4 regions of the Pseudoalteromonas sp. MMG024 genome follow, and region 3 is predicted to be linked to each of the others. Evidence: predicted binding sites of a transcription regulator. Region 3 holds the regulator's gene; each other region holds the start of a gene.
The links. Region 3 encodes sigma-54, which starts transcription at its own class of promoters, with help from an activator protein. Its sites were predicted from a motif close to GTTGGCACGNNNNTNGNNT; they were not measured.
Positions count from the first base shown of each region.

Region 1: a site for sigma-54 is predicted at 1,521-1,539, ahead of flgJ (flagellar assembly peptidoglycan hydrolase FlgJ). Genes of this name have one in related genera too.
Region 2: a site for sigma-54 is predicted at 1,718-1,736, ahead of L1068_RS05795 (HAD-IIB family hydrolase). Genes of this name have one in related genera too.
Region 4: a site for sigma-54 is predicted at 1,763-1,781, ahead of L1068_RS11650 (PAS domain-containing sensor histidine kinase). Genes of this name have one in related genera too.

Region 1 is NZ_JAKFZO010000008.1:88,718-91,932, reverse strand. It holds gene flgK (flagellar hook-associated protein FlgK) at 1-482, opposite strand, end outside; gene flgJ (flagellar assembly peptidoglycan hydrolase FlgJ) at 482-1,471, opposite strand; gene L1068_RS09390 (flagellar basal body P-ring protein FlgI) at 1,606-2,700, opposite strand; gene flgH (flagellar basal body L-ring protein FlgH) at 2,709-3,215, opposite strand, start outside.
Region 2 is NZ_JAKFZO010000004.1:253,001-256,215, forward strand. It holds gene L1068_RS05795 (HAD-IIB family hydrolase) at 1-1,674, opposite strand, end outside; gene L1068_RS05800 (lipid-transfer protein) at 1,937-3,106, shown strand.
Region 3 is NZ_JAKFZO010000005.1:160,192-163,406, forward strand. It holds gene ptsN (PTS IIA-like nitrogen regulatory protein PtsN) at 1-411, opposite strand, end outside; gene hpf (ribosome hibernation promoting factor) at 413-700, opposite strand; gene L1068_RS06560 (RNA polymerase factor sigma-54) at 723-2,219, opposite strand; gene lptB (LPS export ABC transporter ATP-binding protein) at 2,298-3,023, opposite strand; gene lptA (lipopolysaccharide transport periplasmic protein LptA) at 3,020-3,215, opposite strand, start outside.
Region 4 is NZ_JAKFZO010000010.1:144,943-148,157, forward strand. It holds gene L1068_RS11635 (glycosyltransferase family 4 protein) at 1-193, opposite strand, end outside; gene L1068_RS11640 (Hpt domain-containing protein) at 219-536, shown strand; gene L1068_RS11645 (gluconeogenesis factor YvcK family protein) at 533-1,423, opposite strand; gene L1068_RS11650 (PAS domain-containing sensor histidine kinase) at 1,896-3,215, shown strand, end outside.

The DNA of each region.
Region 1 (3,215 bases), on a different contig from region 3:
GCTTCATTCGCATAGATTTCGAGCTGATCGTTAACGATGGTTTTTTGATCAAAAACGATACCCGATAATCGGTTAAGCTGATCGATGTAACCTTGGGCATTACTAAAAAACAGGGAGCGACTAACACTAGACGATGGTTGGTTTAAACTATCTTGTAACGAGCCAAACAACGAGTTTATGCTCGTTCCGAGACTATTAGACTCTTCAGCAAATAGGCTATCTACTCGCGCGGACTCGCTAACAATTTGGTTGTAAAAAGCCGCATTGGAAATATCGCGATTAAGCTGCTCTTGCGCAAAACTATTCACTAAGCGGAAAGTTTGCCCAAGTCCAACTTGATTATCGAACAGTGTTCTATGTTCTGTGCGCTCTCGAACATAACCTTCGGTATTGACGTTGGTAATGTTTTTACTGGTAGTTTGAAGTAACTCTGAGCTTGCACGTACACCTGAGTTTGCAATATTAAGTAGATTAAAAGACATTAGTTAGTGCCTCCTAAACTTGTTATCGAACTTTTCATCATATCTTTTACATTTATTCCTGAAGCGACAGCATCGAGTGCTTGCGTAAATTCACTGCGCTTTAACACGTCTTTTATTTTATCTGCATAATTAGGGTCAGTTGCATACCCTGCTTTTTGTAATTCATCGAGGTACTGAGATGGGTTTGATGTTATTTTTAGCGCTGACTGATAGCGTGGGTTTTGCTGTAAAAAATTCACAAAATCATCAAAACTTTCGGCAATGCTGTTATACGCTCTAAAATTAGATTGTTTTTTAACGGCAACGCCTTGTTCAAATTCAAGCGAAGCTTTCGCGGTTTTATCACCTTGCCATGCACGATCAGCTTTAATATTGAAAAAATTATTTGAGCTTTGCCCATCACTTTTAGTAATCACATGTTTTCCCCAGCCTGTTTCAAGCGCTGATTGCGCTAACATAACAGCTGGACTTAACCCTATTTTTTCAGCTGCGTTTTTAGCGTGCTGCCAAAGCTCAGAAACAAACGACTGCTCATTTTCAAAGGCAGTACCTTCACCTGTTGTATTTATCTGTTGTGGTGAATCTGTATTTGCGGTATTCAATGAAGGCTTTTGCATTGGCGCAATTTGGCTTGATGAAAACAAACTTGCAGGGGTGTATTTTCCTGGCGTTGGTGAAAGTTGCTGGACAATAATATCGGCAAGCCCTAATGCTCCACTTTGTGAAAGCTCCATAGAAAGCTGCTGATCGTGCATATCACGATAAAATTTAACGCTGCTTTCATTAAACGGGCTATCTTCGTCTTCAAATGCTTCATTGGCTTTACGCATACTTTTAAATAGCATTTGGGTAAAAATAGATTCAAACTGAGCTGCAACTTGCTTAAGCGCCTTTTTATCAGGATCGCCTTGCAGCGCTTCTTGACGTAAAGAATCTAAGTTACTCAAGTCAAAGAAACTTTGTTGATGATTTATGTTGTTACCATCCATAAGTCAGCTCTCATTCAATAAATTGGCTACGAAATAAACTAATAATTCAATGCAAAAATCAAGCCAAAGAAACCAAACTAGAACGCTAAACAAAAAAGCCCTGCAATGCAGGGCTTTAGTAACAATCTTTAAACTTAAATAACGATTAGCTGGCCACTTATTGCGCCCGCCTCTTTCAGCGCTTCAAGTATTGCCATTAAATCACCTGGCGCTGCGCCGACTTCGTTAATCGCTCGCACGAGATCATCTAAACTCGCACCCGGGTCAAACACAAAGGCACGAGTATCATCGCGGGCTACATCGATAATGCTTTGCTCGGTAACAACCGTTTGCCCACCAGCAAGTGCGTTGGGTTGATTAACGTTTTGCTGCTCTGCAATCGTGACAGTCAATCCACCATGGGTGATTGCAGCGGGCTCTAAAGTGACATTTTTACCAATCACGATAGTGCCTGTACGCGAATTAACGATAATTTTTGCGCTGTTATCAGCTGGTTCGAATTCAAGGTTTTCTAAAGTAGCAAGGTAAGCTACGCGCTGCGCTGGATCGCGTGGTGCTAACACTTTAACCGACGCTGCGTCCATCGCTGTGGCTGTATTGGGACCTACTAAATCGTTTATCGTGTCAGACAAGGCTTTTGCAGTAGAGAAATCAGGGCGGTGCAGATTAAATGTAATGTGATCACCTTGGTTAAACGGCGATGCGACCGCACGTTCGACAATCGCTCCATTTGGAACACGGCCCACAGTTGGTGTATTTACTAATACTTTACTGCCATCAGCACCTTCGGCGCCTAATCCGCTAACCACCATGCTGCCTTGTGCAATTGCATACACGTTGCCATCAACGCCCTTTAGAAAGGTTTGAATTAATGTACCACCGCGCAAGCTTAATGCGCTACCAATTGACGATACAGTAACATCGATTGTTTGGCCCGGTTTCACGAAAGGCGGTAAATCAGCATGTACAGCTACTGCTGCGACATTCTTAATCTTAGGCTTTAAGTTTGCAGGTAAAGTGATACCAAAACTGCTGAGCATGGCTTTAAAACTTTGCTCGGTAAAGCTACTTTTTTCGCCTGTGCCAGGCAAACCAACAACTAAACCATAACCAACAAGCTGGTTACTACGCACCCCTTCAACAACGGTCACATCTTTAATGCGTTCTGCTGTTGTTGGGAAACTAAAAAGACTAAGAAGCGCGATAAAACCAATAGCAAAATTACGCATGCGACCTCCTAAAAAGGGTTTAATGGGCTTAAGAAGAACTGCGCTAACCAGCCTGCTTCTTGTGCATCTGCCAGTGCCCCTTTACCAGAGTACTGAATACGTGCGTTTGCAATACGGGTAGACATCACCATATTGTCAGCACTAACATCCTTCGGACGAACGATGCCTTCTAAGCGAATAAATTCTTCACCGGTATTAAGCGTAAGCCACTTTTCACCGCGAATAACTAAATTACCGTTTGGTAATACACGCATCACATTAACTGAAATATTACCGTTTAGACTATTTGACTGATCTGACTTCGCATCGCCTTTATATGAGCCCTCTGAACCAACACCGTATTGCAACGCATCACCATTTATCGTAACTGCATTACCGCCAAATCCAGTAACCGGTGATAGTGCAAAGTCCGTTTCTCGGTCAGTTTCCGTTTTTGCCGTTTTTGACGCCTGAGTTGACTCACTCAGCACTACGGTAATAATGTCACCTTGGCGCAACGCTTTTTGGTCTGAATA
Region 2 (3,215 bases), on a different contig from region 3:
CACCCCTTTTTCACGCTGTAGCTGAATAAATGGGTGTGTCATTGATTTTATTTGCACAGCAATATCGGCCGCTTCTAACATGGCGCTGTCGTTTTCGCTGTCGCCAAGCGCCACACTGAGCCAGCCTCCGGGCAGTTCGTGCTTTATTTGGTTAAACAACCATTCAAGCGCAACGCCTTTGCTTTCGTCGCCACACACATGCAAAAATCGCCCGCCTTCAATAATGGTTGTGCCGTTTTCGCGCATGCGTTTTATAAATGCCTTTTTTTGACAGGCATCACCAAGCCAATGAAGTGGCTCTGAGTAGTGGCGTAGTTTGGCTTTTTCAGCGTCTTTTTCGCTTAGGCCTGTAAGCTCGGCTAATTGGCTATTGCTCATTTGCGAAAAACCTTTGTAAAGGTGTGCTAAGTCGCTGGCATGCTGTTTAAGTTGGCTTAACCAAAAGCTGCGTGGTTGGCCAAACTCTTTTATGTAAAATTCACCAAACTCAACCAAGTTCGTTGGTGTGATCATATTCTCTTTTAACCATTTTTTTGGCAAAAATATCGCTGCGCCATTTTCTACTACAAAGGGTGTGGCCAGCCCCAATTGACCACGAATGGCCACTGTTTCTTTATAGGTTTTACTGGTGCAGGGAATAATTGGAAAATCGAGCTCATGGCACAAAAACACACTGACTTTTGCAGGTTGAAATTCATAGCTGTAATGGTCGAGCAAGGTACCATCAAGATCGGTAAATATTGCGAGCTTTTCAGGAAAGCATAACTGTTTAAAACGCCCGGTTACGTCAACAATTTTGCGCACTTCATTTAGGTGCAGGGTAATATCTGTATTTTCACTAAACTCTGCTAAACCAATGCGTGTAAGCCTTTCAAAAAACAGTACGAAGCGATCAATTTCTTGTTCGCTCATTATTTTGTTGTTTGCGAGTACGGTTTGGGATTGGCGTAGTTTGGTTTCTTGCTCTTTACGCCATTTGGCCACCACATCAAAACTGGGAGCTTTTAGCATAATCCAGCGGTCTATTCGCTGAAATACTTTTTGATACGGGCCACTTAGTTGATTATTAACGTAATTTCGCCATGTGCCATTTTGGTCTTCAGTATGTTCAAGCTGATTTATGGGTGTTAAAAGCGCGCTTTGTGGCTCTGCGTTAAGCCCTACGCACCACCCTTCTAAAATAATCACATCTGGAGGCGATGAAATTTTTGTCCATTTGTCGGCTGGAAATGGGTTATCTGTGGCTTTATTAAATCGGCGAATAAATAATGGGCGTTTAAGCGTTTTGCGCGTAAGCGCTGCTAAGTCATGATCTAGCTGTTCTATTTTGTGGGTACCGGGAACACCACGTGTACCAAGTAATGGATGAATGTTTGTTGCCAGTTCTTCGCGTTCAGATGCTGATAAGTAATAATCATCGAGCGAAATCGACACTACATTTAAGCCAAAATACATGCGTAAATATTGATTCAAAAAATCCGTTAGCGTGCTTTTTCCCGATCCCTGACACCCGTTAATACCAATTACCAATGTTTGCTTTGTTCTATTTTGGTGCAGTGCAATTTGCTCAGCGATTGGTGCATACCAAGTTTTAATGGTTTTTTTAACTTCCTGAGAAAGCGAGTGTTTTTCTATAAATTTAGTCAGAAACTTGGCTGAGAGTGCTTGCACCATATTAATGCATCCTTTGAACGTTTTAATAAGCTATTTATTAATGAGTCAAGGAATGTGCCAACGCAGACTAGCACTTTTGGGTTTTGCTATGTAACTCAACAAAGGACGAGAACATGGTTTTATATTCCTTCAAGTGCGTTATTTTTACCGTTTATGTGTTCTATTACACAAACAAAGTGTTAAAAGTTGGGCTTTCGCGTTAAGGTTTAAATCACCTCTCAACTGGTATTAAATTTCAGAAAATAAAAACAATAGGCTGAAAATGAAAAATGTAATCATTGCTGGCGTTGGTATGACACAGTTTTGTAAACCGGGCCAACAAGAGCCGTACCGTGTAATGGCTGCAAACGCTATTCGACTGGCGCTCACAGACGCTGGAATTAACGTAAGCCAAATAGAACAAGGATATGCCGCTTATATTTACGGCGATAGCACCTGTGGGCAACATGCATTTTATGATGTTGCTCAAACCGGTATTCCTATCATTAATGTTAATAATAATTGCTCAAGTGGGTCTACGGCGCTTTATGCTGCGAGGCAAGCAATTTTATCTGGCGAGGTTGAATGTGTTGTTGCGTTTGGCTTTGAGGAAATGCAACCCGGTGCGTTAGGGTCACATTGGTCTGACAGAGAAAACCCATTTGATAGAGCTAACGCGGTATATGATAAATTTGGTATTGCAAAAGCGCCTATTGCTCTTCGCGCATTTGGTGCAGCCGGTAAACATTACATGGAAAAATATAATGTAAGCAGCGAGCTTTATGCAAAAGTCGCCGTAAAATCACGAAGCCACGCCATACATAACCCTTATTCATTATTTTCTACGCCACTCACCGTAGAAAGTGTGCTTAATGACAGAATAATTTTTGATGATTATATGACGCGCACTATGGCATGCCCGCCTACCTGTGGCGCTGCCGCCGCAATTCTGTGTAGCGACGCTTTTGCTAAAAAACACAATATTACACAGGGGGTGAAAATTATTGGCCAAGCAATGGCAACCGACACTGAAGAGTCATGGCACGACCCTATTCTTTCGGTGGGTGCCGGTATGACCAAACGCGCTGCCTATAAAGCCTTTAACCTAGCGGGTGTTTCACCTAAAGATGTTGACGTAGTGGAATTACATGACTGCTTTACCACCAATGAAGTAATTAATTATGAAGCGCTAGGATTATGTGAAGAAGGCGAAGCAATTAAGCTGATTTCAGACGGTGATAATACTTACGGCGGTAAGTTTGTGATTGGACCATCCGGTGGTTTGATGTCAAAAGGTCATCCCATTGGTGCAACAGGCATAGCGCAATGTGTTGAATTAAGCTGGCATTTACGCGGCCAAGCAGGCCAAAGGCAGGTTGAGGGCGCAAGGCTTGCGTTGCAGCATAATGTTGGCTTAGGTGGCGCTGTGGTAGTTACCCTATATCAAAAGTAGTTTTGAATTCTGATACATATAAAAATATCGCCAAAAGGCGCTATTTTTCAAAACATAAAATGCTTTCTAAATTAGAACGGCATTTTGAAGCCTAATGATCATAGGCTGC
Region 3 (3,215 bases):
TTCAGCGTGACGTAGTTGACGGCAAAACTGCTTATCTTTTAGTTTATCAGCGATGGTGGCTAAAGTCTGCAAATGTTGCTGGCACTTTTGTTCTGGTATGAGCAGTACGATAAAAATATCAACGTCTTTATCGTCAATGGCATCAAACGGAATAGGTGACTGATTTACAATTAAAAAGCCAATGGTATTTTGTAGGCCATCAATGCGGCCATGAGGAATGGCGAGGCCTTTACCAATACCCGTGCTACCTAGCTTTTCGCGTTGCAGTAAGGCTTCAAGAAACTCTTGAGAAGTAATATCAGGGGCTTGCTGATGGGCAAGGTCGCTAATAAATTCAAACAGTCTTTTTTTGCTATTAAAAAGGACCGCGGTTTTAGCGCAGTCCTCAGCAATAATATCGGTTAATTTCATTTTAGTGGCGAGAAAGTTTCTCTTTGTGCTTAATTACTTGGCGGTCTAGTTTGTCGACCAGGCCATCGATTGCTGCATACATATCTTGATGCTCGGTAGAGGCAAACAATTCGCCACCGTTAACATGCATAGTAGCTTCTGCTTTTTGTGATAGTTTTTCAATATCTAGAATAACGTGCACGTTATTTATATGATCAAAATGCCTCTCTAGTTTTGCAAATTTGTTAGTGACATAGTCTCTTAAAGAATCAGTAATTTCTACGTGACGACCTGTTAAGTTTAATTGCATAAGCATTTTCCTTCTATTTGGTCTAGATCAGGCTCTTGCGCTGATTAGACGGTGGTATGGATAGCGACTCACGGTATTTTGCGATAGTGCGTCGCGCCACTTTAATTCCTTGTTCTGCTAGTAAGTCGGTAATCTTGCTATCACTTAATGGTTTAGCAGGATTTTCCGCCGCAACTAGCTTTTTGATCAGTGCTCGAATCGCGGTGGATGAACACTCACCCCCATTTTCCGTGCTAACGTGGCTTGAAAAAAAGTATTTAAGCTCATAAATGCCACGTGGTGTATGCATGTATTTTTGCGTTGTTACACGCGAGATAGTCGACTCATGCATCTCGACCATTTCGGCAACGTCGTTTAAAACCATAGGTTTCATTGCTTCGTCACCATATTCAAAGAATGCCTGTTGTTGTTCAACAATGCAATTGGCTACTTTTAATAAAGTATCATTGCGACTTTCTAAGCTTTTAATAAACCATTTTGCTTCTTGCAAATGGTTGCGAATAAACTGGCTGTCAGTGCTTGATTTCATCGAGCGAGTAAGCGCAGCGTATTGTTCATTCACGCGGATCTTTGGCATGCTATCGTTGTTTAAATCAACGCGCCAGCGTCCTTTAATTTTCTTTACTGAAACATCGGGAACCACGTATTCAGGTTCTTCTTTTATGATGCTTTCAGCTGGCTTTGGATTAAGGCTATGTATTAATGTTAAGACTTCTTTTAACTCAGGCTCCTTGAGTTTAGCCTTCTTCATTATTGTACGATAATCACGTAACCCTAAAAGTTCCATATGGTTTGAGATTACGCTCTTTGTTTCGTTTAGCCAAGGGGTATTTTTGTCGTACTGATTGAGCTGGATCAATAAACATTCTTGTAACGAACGCGCAGCAATACCAACAGGATCAAAGAGTTGAACGCGTTTAAGTACCGCTTCAACTTCGTCTAGTTCAATTTGTTCTTGGTCGTCAGATTGCTGTACCGCTTCTAAAATTTCTTCGCTACTTTGTGTTAAATAACCCGAATCGTCTACCGCTTCAACAATTGTGGTTGCGATCATCTCGTCGGTGTCGCTGAACGGCGTTAAGCGTAATTGCCACATCAAGTAATCTTGCAATGATTCGCTGGTAGAGCCTTGATATACAGTATCGTTGTCAGGAGCTGGGGCGTTACTGACAGAAACAGGTGCGGCGCTGATATAATCATCCCACGACACATCCATAGCTAAATCTTCAGAAATATTCTCGTTGCTAAGTGCGTCGCTTGATTCAATTTCACTTTGGCTTGGCGCTGCTTCAATATCATCGCCGTTTAATGATTCGTCTTTGTTTGACTCAGTGTTTTCGTTGTTTTGTTTATCGTCACTGTAGTCAATGTCTTCTTCAAGTAAAGGATTGGCATCAAGCGCTTCTTGAATTTCTTGCTGCAAATCTAACGTACTCAGCTGCAACAAGCGAATAGCCTGTTGCAATTGTGGAGTCATTGTTAGTTGCTGCCCAAGGCGAAGCTGTAAAGATTGCTTCATGTAGTTATTCTAATCCTTCTTTCGATTTCAAGCCGCTAGTTAACAATTCAATTCCAAAGTTAAGGCCTATAACTATTACTATAGTCTGAATTGTTCACCTAGGTATACATCGCGTACTTTTTGGTTGTTTAAAACGTCTTCAGCCGTGCCAGATGCGATTAATTCGCCGTGAGAAACAATGTAGGCTTTTTCACATACATCTAAGGTTTCACGCACGTTGTGGTCTGTTATTAACACGCCAATGCCGCGATTTTTCAAATGCTCAATTATTTTCTTTATATCTATCACTGAAATAGGATCAACACCAGCAAAAGGTTCATCTAACAGGATAAATTTGGGGTTTGCGGCTAATGCGCGCGCAATTTCCACACGACGACGTTCACCGCCCGACAATGCCATACCCTGTGAATCTCGGATATGGCCAATGTTAAATTCTTCTAATAAATCATCGAGCGCTTCTTCGCGTTGCACACGATTAAGTTCTTTGCGTGTTTCTAGAATCGCCATGATGTTTTGATACACAGTAAGCTTTCTAAAAATCGACGATTCTTGCGGTAAATAGCCTATACCTAAACGGGCGCGACTATGCATTGGTTGCAATGTAATGTCATTATCATCAATGCGAATAACGCCATTGTCGCTCGGTACTAAACCAACAATCATGTAAAAGGTCGTAGTTTTACCGGCACCGTTAGGGCCAAGCAAACCAACAATGCTGCCAGCTTTCACTTCTAAACCAACATTTTTTACCACTTGGCGTGATTTGTAACTTTTAGCCAGCTTTTCGGCAATTAATGTGCTCATTGTCCGCCTTGTTCATTTTGCGTATTGATGATGGTTTTTACTTGGTTAGTTGAGTTTTCAGCTTTTTTAGACGTCACTGTTTCAGCTGCGCGATCATAGATGATGGTATCTGCTGACATCATGTCGCCATTTTGTTGAAATTTAGCGCCACCAGACATTGTAAATAATGATTTAGCCACATCGTAAGTGACT
Region 4 (3,215 bases), on a different contig from region 3:
GTTTGCCATCTAAACATTGGTAAGCGCAATTTAAGGCTTCAAGTAATTTATAGAGTTGCATATTGTGATGATCTTGGTAAAACAGTACTGACACAGGTACGTTGTTACGCTGCATTAGTTTCACTAATTCAACAATATGCGATTCAATGCCGCCAAATAGGCTAGAATCTAAGAAGAGCACAAGATTTCGCATAAATACCTCCCCAATAAGGAATGCTATGTTTAATCAAACAACTGTAAAACAACTTGAAGCCGACGTTGGTAAAGATGTTTTAGGCCAACTTTTCGCTGTTTTTAAAAGTGAAGCAACCAAACTCACCGAACAGATTATGGCAGTTACAACCCTCGATAACGACGCTGTGCGTTTTAGCCACAGTTTAAAAAGCTGTGCTCGTTCATACGGTGCAGACCAACTTGGTGCCCTTGCAGAAACCCTTGAGGCCCATGCCAAAAATAACGACACTGCCTTTTTTGCTGAGCGTGCATTACTACCCGAAATACACAGTGCCACCATGGCTGCAATACCCATTTCCTAATGCACTTTAATACTGTAGTTCGGCTGTGTGTCATCTTGATAGGGCAGTAATTGCTCAATAATGTGTTTTAACTGCGACTTATTATGCGTGCTACTGTGCTGTTCTTTTTCGATTGCTCTTAAGTCCATCGCTTCAAATGCGTCTGGGGTTAAACACACATCAAAAAATTTATAACCAAGAATTTCCACGGCTTTCGTTACTTGTTCATTTGCCGGAATTGAGTCAACAGCGCTGTGTTCAGGTACCAAATTTTCAATAAAAATTCGGCAGCCTGAAGTGCGACTTAACGCGTCACGAATATCGCTCAGTAAAAGCGGAGGCATAACACTTGTTAATAAGCTACCAGGGCCGAGTAAAATTAAATCTGCGTGAAGAATCGCCTCTACCGCTTGTTGGTTGGCAACAACCGCTTTAGACAAACTTAATTGCTTAGGAAAGGTTGAAAGCGCGTCGATGTGGCACTCGCCAAAAACACGCTCGCCACTTTCACTTGTCGCCACTAAATCTACAGGGCCATTAGCCATGGGTAAAATAGTGTGTTTTACCCCCAGCATGGCACAAAAAATCTTGATGGCGTCGCTGGTGTTATGCGTGACTTGGCTTAGCGCGCTTAATAATATATTGCCAAAACTGTGACCATTTAAGTCGTTGTTTTGTTCAAAACGTTGTTCGCTCAGAATAGTGAGCATATTTTCTGGGTTGCCAAGTGTTTCAGCGCAGCGACGAATATCACCAAAGGCAATTTGGCTTGGGTCTTGGCGCAGTCGTCCTGTGCTTCCACCGTTGTCAGTTGTAGTTACAATTGCTGTGAGTTCACATGGCATATTTTTTAGCGCATCGAGCACCTGTGAAAGACCATGACCACCACCTATACATACAATTTTCATAATACGCCCTCGCCAAATTCTCTACAGAAAGTGATACAAGTTATGTACCAGTCAAAAATAGGTGAAAATATGACTTTATTTGCATTTTGCAATGCAGCTTGCAGGTACTTTCGCTAAACTGAATAGCATAAGGGTCTGTTGAACTTTCAAGTTCGTTTTTGCAGCAGTTTGATTGAGTTTTATACAAGGCAGAGGCTGCGTGGTATAGTTATTCTATGTGAGTCAGCCGATAACACATTAGAAAACCCAATCAAGCGCTGCCGAACGGTTCTTTTGAGCGCACTTTTCTCATTGTTGCCTACATGGATGTAGGTAAGGGGCGAGAGCAGGACGCGTTAGCTTTGCTCGATATTCGCTTAGATTGCTAGGCCACACATCGAGCGCCGTGATAAAAGCACGCTCAAAAAGAACAAAAATAGAACAGCGAAGCTCAACAGACACTAAGCAAATTAATTTGTTTTAAAGAGGTGTCATGGAAAGACTAAATGCGAACGACATGCTGCGAGTGGTTAACGAACTACTAAGCAGCAAAAACGCAGCTGAATTATTAGTGAAACTGCAATTAGGTTTAAAGCCAATTGCTGAAATTAGCGATATTTTGGTACTTACCCAAGACGCAAACCAGTTATGTGCGTTAACCAGCACCTATGAACCATTAAGTGGTGTGTGCTTACTTGAGCCCTCCTTTGTTAAAAAGGCGTTCGAGCGTAACGTTTACGCCGTTAATATTTGCCAGCTCCCAAGTGATTGGATTTTACCTAGCCACTGCCACGAAACCGTTATTTTTGTTGCTAATAACTTTGCAGAACGAAAAGGTGTTTTTGTTCTGTTTATTAAAGATGGTGATGATATTGGGCAAATGGAAAATGCATTGAGTGCAGTCGATACTTTGTTTCGCCAAGCATTTTTACAACTTGATCAGCAGCATCAAATGTCACAAATGTTGTTAGACCGCACTTATGCGTTAACGCAAAGTCAGCAGCGCTTTCAAGCCTACGCAGAGCTCGCATCAGACTGGTTTTGGGAAACTGATGAAAGCATGTGCTTTACCTATTTGTCGTTTTTAGAACAAACCAAACCAAGCAATTTTTCACACTTTTTACACAAAAGCCCGTTAAATATTCGTAGCGACAGTGAAAGCACGCAATTTAAAAAGTGGGAGCATTTTTTACACCTTGTAAGGCAGCACAGTGAAATTCACGAATTCGAGTTTGAAGCGATTGATAATCAGGGGCATCGTGTTTGGGTGTCAATTAGCGGTAAAGCGAAGTTTAACGCAGACAACAGCTTTGCTGGGTATTTAGGCATTGCAAAAGACATTAGCTTTGCTAAACAGCGTGAATATGATCTAAAACTTGCAAAAGAAAAAGCCGAGAGCGCCAATAAAGCAAAATCGCACTTTTTAGCCGTGATGTCTCATGAAATTCGTACTCCAATGAATGCTATTTTAGGCATTTTAGAGTTGTTAGAAGATACTCAGCCGAATGAAAAACAGCTTGAATTAATCGATTTTATGCGAGATAGCGCCAAGTTGTTGCAAGGGGTGATCAGCGATACCTTAGATTTTGCCAAAATTGAATCAGGCACCTTAGCCCTTGAGAATAGCAATGTTAATTTGCATAAGCTGATTAAAAATTTAGTCCAACAATTTGAAACTCAGGCAGTTAAAAAAGGCATTCATTTTAACGCTATTTTAGGTGGTGGCGTGCCGGAGCAGATTAATACTGATGGTGTGCGCTTGTCGCAGGTTTTGCTTAACTTACTCGGTAATGCATTTAAGTTTACCTTAGAA